Regions from separate parts of the Streptomyces sp. NPDC036984 genome, predicted to be linked through region 3. Evidence: riboswitches for the same ligand, from Rfam matches in the RefSeq annotation. Region 3 holds a riboswitch; each other region holds the start of a gene.
The links. A riboswitch is a leader RNA that binds a small molecule or an ion and turns the genes downstream of it on or off. The one in region 3 is predicted to bind S-adenosylmethionine.

Region 1 (5,076 bases), on a different contig from region 3:
TCTCCAGGTCGGCGATGACCTCGGCGAGGGTCGCGCCCTCGGCGGCGACCTCGGCCCGGCCGCCGGTGTAGGTGCGCAGGATGGTGGGGATGCGAACGGTCACGCTCATGCGAGGCCAGCCTCTCGGAAGGAGTCCAGGGTCGGGCGGATGGTGGCGGTGAGGCCGGTCCCGGCCACCGCGTCCAGGGTCTTCAGGCCGTCGCCGGTGTTGAGGACGACCGTGGTCTTCGCCGGGTCCAGCAGGCCCTCCTTGAGCAGCTTGCGGGTGACGCCGACAGTCACCCCGCCCGCCGTCTCCGCGAAGATGCCCTCCGTACGCGCCAGCAGCTTGATCGCGTCCACGACCTCCTCGTCCGTCACGTCCTCCACCGCGCCGCCGGTACGGCGGGCGATGTCCAGGACGTAGGGACCGTCGGCCGGGTTGCCGATGGCGAGGGACTTGGCGATGGTGTTCGGCTTCTGGGGGCGGACCACGTCGTGCCCGGCCTTGAAGGCGGTGGACACCGGGGAGCAGCCCTCGGCCTGGGCACCGAAGATCTTGTACGGCTTGTCCTCGACCAGCCCGAGCTTGATCAGCTCCTGCAGACCCTTGTCGATCTTCGTGAGCTGGGAGCCGGAGGCGATCGGGACGACGATCTGGTCGGGCAGCTGCCAGCCGAGCTGCTCGCAGATCTCGTACGCCAGGGTCTTGGAGCCCTCCGCGTAGTACGGCCGCAGGTTGACGTTGACGAAGCCCCAGCCCTCGCCGGCCGGGTCGCCGATCAGCTCGGAGCAGAAGCGGTTCACATCGTCGTAGTTGCCCTCGATGCCCACCAGCTCGCCGCCGTAGACCGCGGCCATGACGACCTTGCCCTGCTCCAGGTCGTGCGGGATGAACACGCACGAGCGGAGGCCGGCCCGGGCGGCGGCGGCGCCGACGGCGCCGGCCAGGTTGCCGGTGGAGGAGCAGGAGAGGGTGGTGAAGCCGAAGGCGCGGGCGGCCTCCAGGGCCTGGGCGACCACGCGGTCCTTGAAGGAGTGTGTCGGGTTGCCGGAGTCGTCCTTCACGTACAGACCGCCGGTCACGCCCAGCTCGCGGGCGAGGTTGTCGGCCTTGACGAGCTTGGTCCAGCCCGGGTTGAGGTTGGGCTTGTCGGTGACGTCCGCCGGGACCGGCAGCAGCGGCGCGTAGCGCCAGATGTTCGCGGGGCCGGCCTCGATACGGCGGCGCAGCTCCTCGGTGTCGTACGCGGAGAAGTCGTAGGCGATCTCCAGCGGGCCGAAGCACTCCTCGCAGGCGAAGACCGGGCCGAGCGGCACGCGGTGACCGCACTCGCGACAGCTCAGAGCGGCGGCGGGACCGAGGTCGACGGTGGAATCGCTGGTGGTTGCAACTGTCTGCACAGCCATGGAGGCGAGGCCCTTTCTCCTCATCTTCCTCACGACGCATCTCGCCGTGAGACGGATTTGGCACCTTCCCTAGCCGGGAGCCTCGCGGAAACGATCAGAACTGATCTACGAGAACCGACTGGAGGGTTGCCGGGGCTTCATCGGGCCGTGTCCCTCTGCCCCTCTGGATGAGCTGTATGCGGTTGTGGACGCTCGTGACCCCCGACATGCGATGGTCATCGGCGTTGTTCAAGACTGTAACCGACGGCCAGGACAGTTGAGATAGTCGTCCGAACCGCGAGACAAGAGTGAGGAGCCGCAGACTGTGCTGGAAGAAGTCGAGCGCTGGCTGACCACCCGGTCCTGGTCCGTGGCCGACCGCCCCCTCCACCGCATACTCGCCGCCAAGCAGCGCACGGGCCAGACGGTCAGCGTCGTGCTGCCCGCGCTCAACGAGGAGAAGACGGTCGGCGACATCGTCACCGTCATCCGCCGCGACCTCGTCGAGCAGGTACCGCTCGTCGACGAGGTCGTGGTCGTGGACTCCGGCTCCACCGACCGCACCTCCGAGGTCGCCGCGCGCGCCGGCGCCCGGGTCGTCCACCGCGACGAGATCCTGCCCCGCATCCCCGCCGTCCCCGGCAAGGGCGAGGTGCTGTGGCGTTCGCTGCTGGTGACCGGCGGGGACATCCTCTGCTTCATCGACGCCGACCTGCGGGAGTTCTCCTCGGACTTCGTCTCCGGGATCGTCGGCCCGCTGCTCACCGACCCGGAGGTCGACCTGGTCAAGGCGATGTACGACCGCCCGCTCACCACCGAGTCCGATGCGCCGGCCTCCGGCAGGGCCGCCGGGCAGGGCGGCCGGGTCACCGAGCTGATGGCCCGCCCGCTGCTGAACATGCACTGGCCGCAGCTCGCCGGCTTCGTGCAGCCGCTGGGCGGCGAGTACGCGGCCCGCCGCTCGCTGCTGGAGCAGCTGCCGTTCCCCGTCGGCTACGGCGTGGAGCTGGGCATGCTGGTGGACGCGCTGCACCTGGTGGGCCTGGACGCGCTGGCCCAGGTGGACGTGGGGGTGCGCAAGCACCGGCACCAGGACGGGCAGGCGCTGGGCCGGATGGCGGCCGCCATCTACCGCACGGCCCAGCTCCGGCTGGCCCGCGGCCATCTGATCCGGCCCACGCTGACCCAGTTCGAGCGGGGCGAGGACGGGTTCGAGCCCCGCACCTACTCGGTCGACACCGAGGAACGGCCGCCCATGCTGGAGATCGCGGAGTACGCGGAGCGAAGGGTGGCGTGAACGCGCCGTATACGGCCGCTCGCTCGCGTCTTCCCGGACGGACCGTACGTTTGAGCGTTTCCGGACCGGGCTAGGTTGAGGCGTATGGCTTCCACGCGCGGTGCTGCTGAAAAGGCTCGGGTGCTGGTCGCGTCGAATCGCGGCCCGGTCTCCTATCAGGTACGCGAAGACGGTTCGCTGCATGCCAGGCGAGGCGGCGGCGGGGTGGTCTCCGGGCTCTCCGCCATCGGGTCGGACGCGGAGTCCGTGTGGGTGTGCGCCGCCCTGGGCGACGGTGACCGGGCGGCCGTCCGGCGCGCGGACGGCGGGCTGCTGCCGGCCGAGGAGACCGGCGGGCAGCGGGTGCGGATGCTCGACATCGACGCGACCGTGCACGCCGAGGCGTACAACGGCATCGCCAACTCGGTGCTCTGGTTCGTCCACCACATGCTGTACCAGACCCCGCTGGAGCCGGTCTTCGACGCCGGGTTCCGGCGGCAGTGGGCGTCGTACGAGGCGTACAACCGGGCGTTCGCCGAGGCGCTGGCCCAGGAGGCGGCCGAGGGCGCGGCCGTGGTGATCCAGGACTACCACCTGGCCCTCGCCCCCCGCATGCTCCGCCGGCTCCGCCCCGACCTGCGCATCGGCCACTTCTCGCACACCCCCTGGGCCCCGCCGGACTACTTCCGCCTCCTTCCCGACGACATCGCCACCGAGCTGCTCAGCGGCATCCTGGGCGCGGACCGGGCGGCGTTCCTCACCCAGCGGTGGGCGGACGCGTTCACGGACTGCTGTCACACGGTGCTCGGGCCCGGCATCCCGTCCGGCACCCGGATCGGGGTGCACGGACTGGGTGCGGACGCGGACTTCCTGCGCAAGCGGGCGCACGAGGAGGACGTGGCCGAGCGGATGGCGGCGCTGCGCGAGGAGATCGGACCGGACCGGAAGACGATCGTCCGGGTGGACCGCACCGAGCTGTCCAAGAACATCGTGCGCGGGCTGCTGGCCTACGAGCAGCTGCTGGAGGACCACCCGGAGTGGCGGGAGAAGGTCGTCCACGTGGCGTTCGCCTACCCCTCCCGGCAGGATCTCGCCGTCTACCGCGACTACACCGCCGAGGTGCAGCGGGTCGCGGACGAGATCAACGGGCGGTACGGCACCGAGGGCTGGACCCCGGTGGTGCTGCACGTGAAGGACGACTTCGCGCGCTCCCTGGCCGCCTACCGGCTGGCCGACGTGGCGCTGGTGAACCCCATCCGGGACGGCATGAACCTGGTCGCCAAGGAGGTCCCGGTCGTCTCCGACGAGGGCTGCGCGCTGGTGCTGTCGCGGGAGGCCGGGGCGTACGAGGAGCTGGGCGAGGACGCGTTCGGGATCAATCCGTACGACATCCAGGGCACGGCGAAGGCCCTGCACGAGGCGCTGAGCCTGCCGGCGGCGGAGCGGGCGGAGCGGTCCAAGAGGCTGGCCGCGGCCGCCACCGCGCTGCCGCCGGCCCGGTGGTTCCTGGATCAGCTCGACGCGCTCCGGCGTGACTGAGCGACGCCCCGCACCGAGGCCCGTACGACCGCTCGGCGTGACGGAGCGGCGCCGGCCGTACGGTCCCGCGCGGGCGGCCGGTCAGGCCGTCAGCCGAGCTGAGCCGCCAGCCCCCGCAGCAGTTCCACGACGCCTTCCGGGCCGGCCACCACCAGGTCGGCCCGCTCGGCCAGTTCGGTGACCTCGGTGCTGCCGCTGCAGATCAACAGGCCGGGGGTGCCGTCGGCGCGGAGCTTGTCGACAGCGGCGAAGGCGGGGAGATCGCCCAGGTCGTCGCCTGCGTAAACGACGCATCCGGCCTTGGTGGTGCGGGCGTGGTCGAGGAGAGCCACGCCCTTGTCCATGCCCGGCGGGCGGAGCTCCAGGACCATCCGGCCGGGCTCGACGATCAGGCCGTGCCGGTTGGCGAGGTCGGCGAGGGGAGCGCGCAGCGCCTCGAACGTTGCCCACGGGTCGGCGGCACGGCGGGTGTGGACGGCGAGGGCCCGGCCCTTCTCTTCGACCCAGGTGCCCGGTCCGGCGCCGGCCCGCTCCAGCAGGCGCGGCAGCTCGGCGCGGACGGCGGCCACGCCGGGGTGCGGGGGCGGCGCGGTGACCGTGCCGGTGGCCGCGTCCCAGCGTTCGGCGCCGTAGTGCCCGAGGACGGTGAGGTGCTCCAGGCCGGGGACGTCGGCGAAGCCGCCGTACCGGACCGCCACCTCGGGCGGGCGGCCGGTGATCACGGCGACCGAGGCGATCTTCGGGGCGAGCGCGGCCAGCGCGGGCACCGCCTCGGGGTGGGCGCGGGCCTGCTCGGGGTCGGCCACGATCGGGGCCAGCGTGCCGTCGAAGTCCAGGCCGATCAGCGCGGAGCCGGGGCGGGCCAGGAGCGCGGCCAAGCCGTCCCGGCCGGC
Region 2 (5,076 bases), on a different contig from region 3:
GTCGGCGAGCGGCTCTGCGAGCCCGCTGTCCTTCTTGGCGGTGGCCGCGATCAGGCCCTGGAGCGACTCGCCGGCGCCGGAGAAGGTGCCCGCGTTGCGGGTCGGGTGGGGCGTCTTCGCGGTGAGCCGCGCGCGGTAGGCGACCGCGGGGTTCGGTCCGAAGTAGGCGTCGATCTTGCCGCTGTTGAGCGCCAGGCTGATGGAGTTCTGGTCCGGGAAGTACTTGACGGTGAGCTTCTTGCCCTCCTTGGCCAGCTTGGCCTTCCACTCCAGGAGGATCTTCTCCTGGTTGGTGCCGGGGCCCACGGAGACGGTCTTGCCGGCGAGGTTCTCGTAGTCGCCGTCGAAGTTCCAGCTGCTCTTCTTCAGCACCTCGAAGGCCAGGTCGTCCTTGCGGTAGGAGGCGAACTCGTACTTCTTCTTGCGCTCCTCGGTGTCGGTGACGTTGGAGAAGGCCACGTCGACCTTGCCGCTGTCGAGGCCGACGAAGAGGTTCTCCCAGGTGGAGTTCCTGATCTCGGGGTCGAGGCCGAGGACCGCGGCGACCAGGCGGCCGAAGTCGGGCTCGGAGCCGGTGAGGGTCTTCTGGTCGCTGCCCACGAAGTTCAGCGGCGCGGATCCCGAGGGCAGGGCTCCGACGCCGATGACGAGCTTGCCGCTCTTGCGGACGGAGGCGGGCAGTTCGGCGCTGATGGACTTCACCTCGGAGACCTTCAGCTCGGTCTCCCGCGCGGCCCCGTTGGACAGTTGTCCCACGGTGACCGTGCCCGCGGTGTCGGTCGTGGCGGCGGCCTCGCTGTCGCCCCCGCAGGCGGCGAGCCCGGTGGCGAGGGCGGCGACGGCGGTCGCCGCCGAGATGCCGCGGATCAGGCTGCGGCGGGAGATGTGGCTAGGCATGGCGTGGCTGTCCTTGTCTCGCTGCTGAGGGTGGTGAGAGTGGTGCCGTGGGGGGGAGGGCGGGGGTGCGGGGGCGGGGTCAGAGCACATTGCGCAGCCGGGTCCGCAGTGCGGCCAGGCCGGCCCGGGCGTTCCGGAACGGGGTCGGCGGCAGGATGCGGGTGGCGCCCCGGGCGTAGTACCGCTCGACGTGGTACTGGACGACGGACACGGCGCTGGTCAGGAGCAGGTACCAGACGGTGGCGACCATCAGCAGCGGCACCACGTCACCGGGGTAGGTGTTGCCCATCGACTGCACGGTGCCGAACAGGTCGAGCAGGGACACGTAGAACACCAGGGACGTGCTCTTGAGGAGGCCGATCAGCTGGTTGACGTAGTTCGGGGTGATGGACCTGAGCGCCTGCGGGAAGACGATTCTGCGGAACTGGCGGCCCCTGGGCAGGCCGAGGGCCGCGGCCGCCTCGTGCTGCCCCTGGTCGACGGAGAGGATGCCGCCGCGGACCACCTCGGCGGCGTACGCGGCCTCGTTGAGGCTGAGGCCGATGACCGCGATCGTCATGTCGGTGGCCAGTCTCGACTCGTCGAAGGTGACGAAGGCCGGGCCGAAGGGCACGCCGAGGCTCACCGTCTTGTACAGGGCGCCGAAGTTGTACAGGAAGATCAGCACCACGATCAGCGGTACGGAGCGGAAGAGCCAGGTGTAGGTCCAGCTGACCGCGCGCAGCACCGGGCTCCCGGAGAGCCGGCCGAGGGCCAGCAGGACGCCGCCGAGGAGCCCCAGTACGGCGCTGAGCGCGGCGACTTCGAGGGTGACGAGGAGACCGTCGAGGACGGCCGGGCGCAGGAACCAGTAGCGGAAGCGGTGCCACTGGTAGAAGGGGTTGGTGACCAGGCCGTGCAGGATCTGCGCGACGAGCACGAGGACGACGGCGGTGACGATCCACCGGCCGGGCCGTCGCAGTGGCCGAATGGGCTCCTCTGCAAAGGGTTGTGACGCTGTGTCGGTCGGTGCCGGCGCCTCGGCGAGGGAGACGGCGGCGCCTGAGGGGTCGCTCAAGGCGGGCTCCGGCGGAGTCGGACACCGGGGACCGCGGCCGGACGGGCGTGGGCCACGACGGCACTACGGCACGAGGCGGCGCACGGGTGGGCGCGGAACCGGGGTCTGGGCGGGCAACGGCACGGCACACGGACGGTGTGCGGCCAGTCGCGGGGGCGGTGCGAAGAGGTCAGCCCCGACAGCGGGCAGAGCCCGGTGCGGTACACAGTGCGCTGTTCACGCGCAGCAGATCGACGGCGCGGTCGGCGACCAGGAGGCCGGCGTACGACCGTACGCAGCCCTGGGGGCGGCTCGCGGCCGTCCTGGGAGCTGCGTACATGGCGTCACCTGTCACTGTCCCGGCCCCGTGGGGCCGCGCGCTTACCGAGATCGTCGTCCGGTCCGGTCGTCACCTGGGGCACCCCACCGCGAAGCGAGGGTTGCCGGTCAGCGAGCCAGGGCTTGTCGCTGACGCTCATGACCGTTCTGGGCCGTAAGTAAGGCAGTTGCCCGTTCGAATGTCAACGCCCGTCCGTTCCGTGGACGTCGACGGACCGCTCTCACCTGCGTGAAGCGTCCGGAGCGTCCGCCGCGTGACCCGCCCAGTCCAGGATCTGGACGGCGGCTCCGGCGGCCTCCAGTCCCCGGCAGCGGCCGTGGTGGCGGCGGGCGATGGCGTCGAGGTCGAGGTGGCGGCCGAAGGCGGGGTGGGCGGCCAGGCGGCCGGCGTAGGCCCACAGGGCGCGGTGGCCGGCGACGCGGTGCACGGCGGAGGCGTCGAGGTGGCAGCGGTGGACGGTGTCGAGCTGCACCAGGGTCACCCACAGCTCGATGTCGGCGGCCGTCAGCCGGTCGTCGACCAGGTACCGCTCTTCGCCCAGGCGCCGCTCCAGCCGGCCCAGGGTGTCGAGCAGGGTGTCGAGCGCGGCGGTCCGCTCGCCGGCGTCGGCGCCGGCCCGCCCGGCGCGCTGTGCGGCCTCCTCGATGCCCTCGGCGCACATCCGCTCGACGGCCTCGATCACGGACTCCAGTCCGGAGGGGTACAGGCCGGCGCCGCCGCCCGGCCGGAACAGGTCCAGGTCGCGCAGGATGTCGGGGGTGCGGGTGCTGACGATGCGTCCGGACCAGTCGTCGCTGAGGACGGGCGCGAGCGCCGGGCCGGTGTAGTGGTGGGCGCTCGCCTCGTACAGCGGGCGCAGCGCCGCGTGGCCGCCGCCGGGACAGTCCGGGACGGCGGGCAGGAGGGTGACCGGACAACTGGTGTCCAGGCCGAGCAGGCTGTGCCCGACGGCGAGGCGCAGTCCGTCGGGACAGGCGGTCGACAGATGGAGCCGGTAGCGGTGCGGCACGGCGTAGTGGCCGCTGCGCGGGTCCCGGCCGATGCGGCCGCGGAAGACGGTGGCGGTGCGGCGGGCGGACGGGACGGCGGCGAGCGGAGTGACGGACATGAATCTCCCTGGGTCGTGGGCGTGTTGACGGGCACACCGGCGCAGGGACGGCCGGTCTGCGGGCGTGCGGGCGCCCGGCTCAGCGGTGGCGGCTGATCGCGCTGCACACGCGCTGGAGGTCGATGTGACGGCGGGAGGTGAGCAGGGGTGCGCGCAACGGCGTCCGGCCGGCCCGGCCGGTGCCCGTTTCACGGCGCGCCATGATTCCCTACCTGTCCACTAGGATTCCCGTCCCTGGAGTGTCGATCCGGCTTCCGGCGACGTCAAGGGGGTGTCCACGCCTGGGGATCGGGGGTCTCCTCAGCGAGAGAAACATGTGACATAGTACTGGCCGTGACGAAGCGACCGACCTGCGATGTCGTGGTCGTCGGGGCCGGAATGGTGGGCGCCGCCTGTGCGCTGTACGCCGCACGCGCCGGACTCGACGTGCGGCTGGTGGACCGCGGCCCCGTGGCCGGCGGCACCACCGGTGCCGGCGAGGGCAACCTGCTCGTGTCCGACAAGGAACCGGGCCCGGAACTCGAACTCGCCCTGCTGTCAGCCCGGTTGTGGGCCGAACTGGCACAGGAGCTGGGCGCCGCGATCGAGTACGAACCCAAGGGCGGCCTCGTGGTCGCCGCCACGCCCGGCACCCTGGCCGCGCTGCGGGACTTCGCCGTGGGCCAGCGCACCGCCGGCGTCACGGCCGTATCCGTCGGCGGGGACGAACTCCACGAGCTGGAGCCGCACTTGGCGCCTGGTATGGCGGGCGGAGTGCTCTACCCCCAGGACGCCCAGGTGATGCCCGCGCTGGCCGCCGCCCACCTGGTCCGCGCCTCCGGCGCCCGGTTCCACCCGGGCCACACGGTGACCGGCGTGCTGCGCAGGGCGGACGGCACGGTGTACGGCGTCCGCACCGACCGGGGCGACCTGCACGCGCCGGCCGTGGTGAACGCGGCCGGCACCTGGGGCGGCGGCCTCGCCGCGCTCGCGGGCGTCCGGCTGCCGGTACTCCCCCGGCGCGGCTTCGTCCTGGTCACCGAGCCGCTGCCGCGGATGGTCCGGCACAAGGTGTACGCCGCGGACTATGTGGCCGACGTGGCCAGCGACTCGGCCGACCTGCGCAGTTCGCCGGTGGTGGAGGGCACGGCCGCCGGTCCGGTGCTGATCGGCGCGACCCGGGAACGCGTGGGCTTCGACCACGCTCTGTCACTGCCCGCGGTACGGGTGCTCGCCGCCGGGGCGATCGGGCTGTTCCCGTTCCTGGAGCGGGTCCGCGCGCTGCGGACGTACGCGGGCTTCCGGCCGTACCTGCCGGACCATCTGCCGGCGATCGGCCCCGACCCGCGGGTGCCCGGCCTGTTCCACGCCTGTGGGCACGAGGGCGCCGGGATCGGACTCGCCCCCGCCACCGGGCAGTTGATCGCGCAGGCTCTCACCGGGAAGGCACCGGAGCTGGACCGCACACCGTTCCGGCCGGAACGGTTCGACACCGACGGAGGCGACACGCCGTGAATCCACTGGAGTTGGCACGGGCCCGGCCGGGTCCGGCGGTCACCGTCACCTTCGACGGCCGGACCCTGACGGCACTGCCCGGGCAGACCGTCGCGGCGGCCCTGTGGGCGGCGGACGTGACGGCCTGGCGCGGCACCCGCGGCACGGGCCGGCCCCGCGGGGTCTTCTGCGGGATCGGCGTGTGCTTCGACTGCCTGGTCA
Region 3 (5,076 bases):
TCTGGGAGCGCGGATGAGCACTACACCGAACGAAGCACCCCGCTCTCGCGGGAAGGCCCCGGCCGGCGAGCGCGTCGCCGACTGGGCCGACGGCCGGCTCGGGATCTACTCCCTGGCCAAGGCCAACATGCGCAAGATCTTCCCCGACCACTGGTCGTTCATGTTGGGTGAGGTCTGCCTCTACAGCTTCATCATCATCATCCTGACGGGTGTCTATCTGACGCTGTTCTTCCACCCGTCGATGAACGAGGTGGAGTACCACGGCTCTTACGTCCCGCTCCAGGGACAGCTGATGTCCGAGGCGTTCAACTCGACCCTGCACATCTCCTTCGACGTGCGCGGTGGTCTGCTCATCCGGCAGATCCACCACTGGGCCGCGCTGATCTTCCTCGCCGGCATGTTCGTGCACATGATGCGTGTGTTCTTCACCGGCGCGTTCCGCAAGCCGCGTGAGATCAACTGGCTGTTCGGCTTCCTGCTGTTCGTCCTCGGCATGTTCACCGGCTTCACCGGTTACTCGCTCCCGGACGACCTGCTCTCCGGCACCGGTGTCCGCTTCACCGAGGGCGCGATCCTGTCCGTGCCGATCGTCGGCACGTACATCTCGATGTTCCTCTTCGGCGGCGAGTTCCCCGGCCACGACTTCGTGGCCCGGTTCTACTCGATCCACATCCTGCTGCTGCCGGGCATCATGCTCGGCCTGGTGGTGGGCCACCTGATCCTGGTCTTCTACCACAAGCACACGCAGTTCGCGGGTCCCGGAAAGACCGAGAAGAACGTCGTCGGCATGCCGCTGCTGCCGGTCTACATGGCCAAGGCCGGAGGCTTCTTCTTCCTGGTCTTCGGTGTCATCGCGGCCATCGCGGCGGTCGCCCAGATCAACCCGATCTGGGCCATGGGCCCCTACCGTCCGGACCAGGTGTCCACCGGCGCCCAGCCCGACTGGTACATGGGCTTCGCCGAGGGTCTGGTCCGCTACATGCCGGGCTGGGAGATCAACTTCTGGGGTCACACGCTCGTCCTGGGCGTGTTCATCCCGCTGGTGCTCTTCGGTCTGGTCCTGATGGCGATCGCGGTCTACCCGTTCATCGAGTCCTGGGTCACCGGCGACAAGAGCGAGCACCACATCCTGGACCGCCCGCGCAACGCCCCGACCCGCACCGCGTTCGGTGTGGCCTGGGTGACGGTCTACATGATCGGCCTGGTCGGCGGTGGCAACGACCTCTTCGCCACCCACTTCCACCTGTCGATCAACGCCGTGACCTGGTTCGTCCGGATCTCCTTCTTCGCCGGACCGGTGATCGCGTTCATCGTCACCAAGCGGATCTGCCTGGGTCTCCAGCGCCGCGACCGCGACAAGGTGCTGCACGGCCGCGAGACCGGCATCATCAAGCGGCTGCCGCACGGTGAGTTCATCGAGGTGCACGAGCCGCTCAGCCAGGAGCAGCTGCACACCCTCACGGCTCACCACCAGTACGAGCCGGCCGAGATCGGCCCGGTGGTCGACGAGAACGGTGTCGAGCGCAAGGTGACGGCCTCGGAGAAGCTGCGCGCCAAGCTCTCCAACGCCTACTACGGCGAGGACAACCAGATCCCGAAGCCGACCGTCGAGGAGTACAAGGAGATCACGAGCGGCCACGGCCACCACTGATCCCCGCGTCGCCACGCCACGCCGAAGGGCCCCGTCCGCAAGCCGGACGGGGCCCTTCGCCGTGTCCCGGGCTGGATAGGGTGGGAGCACCCTGTTCTCACGACACCCAGGAGCGGCTGATGAGCGCTGTGACCCCCGCTGGAGGCGACACCGCGGCGGGCCGCTCCTGGCCCGCCCTGCTGAACGGTCTGCTGGACGGCCGGAACCTGTCCGCCGACGACACCGCCTGGGCCATGGACCTGATCATGCGCGGGGAGGCGACCGACGCGCAGATCGCCGGGTTCATGGTGGCGCTGCGGGCCAAGGGCGAGACGGTCGAGGAGATCTCCGGACTCGTCCGCACGATGTACGCGCACGCGAACGTGATCGAGGTGCCCGGCCCGGCCGTCGACATCGTCGGCACCGGCGGCGACGGCGCCAAGACGGTGAACATCTCCACCATGTCCTCGATCGTCGTCGCGGGCACCGGCGCCAAGGTCGTCAAGCACGGCAACCGCGCCGCCTCCTCCGCCTCCGGCTCCTCCGACGTCCTGGAGAAGCTCGGGATCAACCTGAACCTGACCCCGCAGCGGGTCGCGGAGGTCGCCGAGGAAGCCGGCATCACCATCTGCTTCGCGGTGCGCTTCCACCCCTCCCTGCGCCATGTCGCCCCGGCGCGCTCCCAGTTGGGCATCCGGACCACCTTCAACGTGCTCGGCCCGCTGACCAACCCGGCGCGGGTGCGCGCCCAGGCGGTCGGGGTCGCCGACCCGCGCATGGCCCCGATCGTGGCCGGTGTGCTCGCCGAGCGCGGCAACTCCGCGCTGGTCTTCCGCGGTGACGACGGCCTGGACGAGCTGACCGTCACCGCCACCTCCCGGGTGTGGGTGGTCCGGGACGGCAAGGTCACCGAGGAGACCTTCGACCCGCGGGACGTCGGCATCGACCTCGTCCCCGTGGACGCCCTGCGCGGCGCCGACGCGGCCTACAACGCGCAGGTCGCCCGCCGCCTGCTGGACGGCGAGCAGGGGGCCGTACGGGAGGCGGTGCTGCTGAACTCGGCGGCGGCGCTGGTGGCACTCCAGCCGACGGACGCGCCGCTCGCCGAGCAGCTCCGGGCCAGCATGGCGAAGGCCGCGGAGTCGATCGACTCGGGCGCGGCGAGGCGCACGCTGGACCGCTGGGTGGCCGTCAGCAACGCCTGACGTCACCGGGAGTCGTCCCGCGATCCGGACACGGGTTGCGGGACGTCGACCTTTTCACGTACGTTCCTGTACCAGGTCATGAGTGACAGTCATGAGGCCCCGGCCGACTGTCCGGCAACCCTCCGTCCGTGGCGGGGTGCCCCGGGTGAAGACCAGGCCGTCGACAGCAAGGTCCACGGCAAGCGCGGATCCCTCGCAAACCCAGGGGTCCTGGTCGTCGAGGAGTCTTCCGTGAGCAAGCGAATGCGTTAGGGCCGCAGAGCCCCGCCTCCGCACACCCTTCTTCTCTCCTTCTCGTATTCCTGTCACGGGAGTTCGCCATGTCTGTCTCCAGCGTTGCCGCCGACCAGTCCGTTTGTGCCTCTCTGTCCGTTCTGGGACGGGATGTCACCGTCCCGCTGGTCACCGGCGGCGAAGTCACCTACGCCGCCCTCGACTACGCGGCCAGCGCCCCCGCCCTCCAGCGCGTCTGGGACGACGTCGCCGCCTACGCCCCGTACTACGGCAGCGTCCACCGCGGTGCCGGTTACCTCTCCCAGCTCTCCACCGACCTGTTCGAGAACGCCCGCAGGACGGTCGCCGAGTTCCTCGGCTGCCGCCCGGACGACCAGGTCGTCTTCACCCGCTCGACCACCGACTCGCTGAACCTGCTGGCCCGCGCGCTCCCGGCCGACTGCCAGGTCTTCGTCTTCGAGACCGAGCACCACGCCTCCCTGCTGCCCTGGCAGGACGCGCAGGTCGCCTACCTCAACGCCCCGCGCACCCCGCGGCAGGCCGTCGAGACCCTGGAGCGGGCCCTCGCCGACCGGGACCCCCACGGCCCCGCCCTGGTCTGCGTCACCGGCGCCTCCAACGTCACCGGCGAGCTGTGGCCGGTGCGCGAACTGGCCGCCGCCGCGCACGCCCACGGTGCCCGGATCGTGCTGGACGCCGCCCAGCTGGCCCCGCACCACCCCGTCGACATCCGCGACCTGGACGTCGACTGGGTCGCCTTCTCCGGGCACAAGCTGTACGCCCCCTTCGGCTCCGGGGTGCTCGCGGGCCGCGCCGACTGGTTGCGCGCGGCCGAGCCGTACCTCGCGGGCGGCGGTGCCAGCCGCAGGGTCACCCGGCGGCAGGACGGCGGGGTGGACGTGGAGTGGCACGAGAGCGCCGCCCGGCACGAGGCCGGCTCCCCGAACGTCATCGGCGCCTACGCCATCGCCTCCGCGTGCAGGGCCCTCACCGAGGCCGGCTGGGACACCCTCGTCGCCCGCGAACAGCACCTCGTCCGCACGGTCCGCGAGGGCCTGGCCGAGGTCCCCGAGGTGAAGATCCTCTCCCTCTTCGGCGACGACGCCCCGCGCGTCGGCGTCATCTCCTTCGTGGTCGAGGGTTGGAACAGCTCCCACTTCGCCGCCGCCCTCTCCGCCGAGTACGGCATCGGCGTCCGCGACGGACTCTTCTGCGCCCACCCCCTGGTGCGCACCCTGCTCGGCAGCGACCCGCAGACCCAGGGCGAGTGCGGTGCCCCCGAGGCGGCACCGGGGGAGAAGTCCCTCAACGCCATCCGCGTGAGCTTCGGCGCGGGCACCCCCGACGAACACGTCGAGCGCTTCGTCGACGCCGTCGGGGAGCTGGTGCGGGACGGAGCCAAGTGGCAGTACCGCACGGAGGAGGGCCGCTGCGTGCCGGCAGTGTGAGCGGCGCCGCCACACCTGCGCACCCGGCGCCGACGAGGCACGGATAACCTCCCCTTGACGACACGTCGGACAGGGGGAGCACGGAGTGCAGCCGTTGCGCGCAACCGACCCGCGCCACATCGGCCCGTACGCGGTCACGCACAGACTCGGCGCAGGCGGCATGGGCGAGGTCTACCTCGCCGAGTCCCGCACCGGCCTGCGTCTCGCGGTGAAGGTCGTACGGTCCGAGCATGCCGAGGACCGCACCTTCCGTGCGCGCTTCCGCCACGAGGTCCGCGCCGCGCAGACCGTCGGCGGCGCGGGCACGTACACCGCGCGGGTCGTGGACGCCGACACCGAAGCCGAACGGCCCTGGATGGCCACGGAGTTCGTGTCCGGGCCGAATCTTCGGGACGCGGTCCTGGACCACGGCGCGCTGCCCGAGTCCGCGGTCCGGATCCTCGCCGCCGCGCTCGGCGAGGCGCTGGCCGCCATCCATGCCAGGGGCCTGGTCCACCGCGATCTGAAGCCGTCGAACATCCTGCTGGGCCCGGACGGGCCCCGGGTCATCGACTTCGGG

Region 1: another riboswitch for S-adenosylmethionine. It lies ahead of thrC (threonine synthase); the one in region 3 lies ahead of ACZ7DL_RS33785 (aminotransferase class V-fold PLP-dependent enzyme).
Region 2: another riboswitch for S-adenosylmethionine. It lies ahead of ACZ7DL_RS26490 (amino acid ABC transporter permease); the one in region 3 lies ahead of ACZ7DL_RS33785 (aminotransferase class V-fold PLP-dependent enzyme).

What each region holds. Positions count from the first base shown of each region.
Region 1 is NZ_JBVJRL010000002.1:136,432-141,507, reverse strand. It holds gene ACZ7DL_RS04630 (MoaD/ThiS family protein) at 1-109, opposite strand, end outside; gene thrC (threonine synthase) at 106-1,389, opposite strand; SAM riboswitch class I at 1,407-1,563, opposite strand; gene ACZ7DL_RS04620 (glucosyl-3-phosphoglycerate synthase) at 1,694-2,665, shown strand; gene ACZ7DL_RS04615 (alpha,alpha-trehalose-phosphate synthase (UDP-forming)) at 2,750-4,183, shown strand; gene otsB (trehalose-phosphatase) at 4,273-5,076, opposite strand, start outside.
Region 2 is NZ_JBVJRL010000016.1:37,449-42,524, forward strand. It holds gene ACZ7DL_RS26485 (ABC transporter substrate-binding protein) at 1-897, opposite strand, end outside; gene ACZ7DL_RS26490 (amino acid ABC transporter permease) at 977-1,954, opposite strand; SAM riboswitch class IV at 2,306-2,416, opposite strand; gene ACZ7DL_RS26495 (glutathione S-transferase C-terminal domain-containing protein) at 2,494-3,381, opposite strand; gene ACZ7DL_RS26500 (putative leader peptide) at 3,461-3,583, opposite strand; gene ACZ7DL_RS26505 (NAD(P)/FAD-dependent oxidoreductase) at 3,715-4,875, shown strand; gene ACZ7DL_RS26510 ((2Fe-2S)-binding protein) at 4,872-5,076, shown strand, end outside.
Region 3 is NZ_JBVJRL010000027.1:91,603-96,678, reverse strand. It holds gene qcrA (cytochrome bc1 complex Rieske iron-sulfur subunit) at 1-17, shown strand, start outside; gene qcrB (cytochrome bc1 complex cytochrome b subunit) at 14-1,651, shown strand; gene trpD (anthranilate phosphoribosyltransferase) at 1,771-2,835, shown strand; SAM riboswitch class IV at 2,910-3,026, shown strand; gene ACZ7DL_RS33785 (aminotransferase class V-fold PLP-dependent enzyme) at 3,156-4,517, shown strand; gene ACZ7DL_RS33780 (protein kinase domain-containing protein) at 4,603-5,076, shown strand, end outside.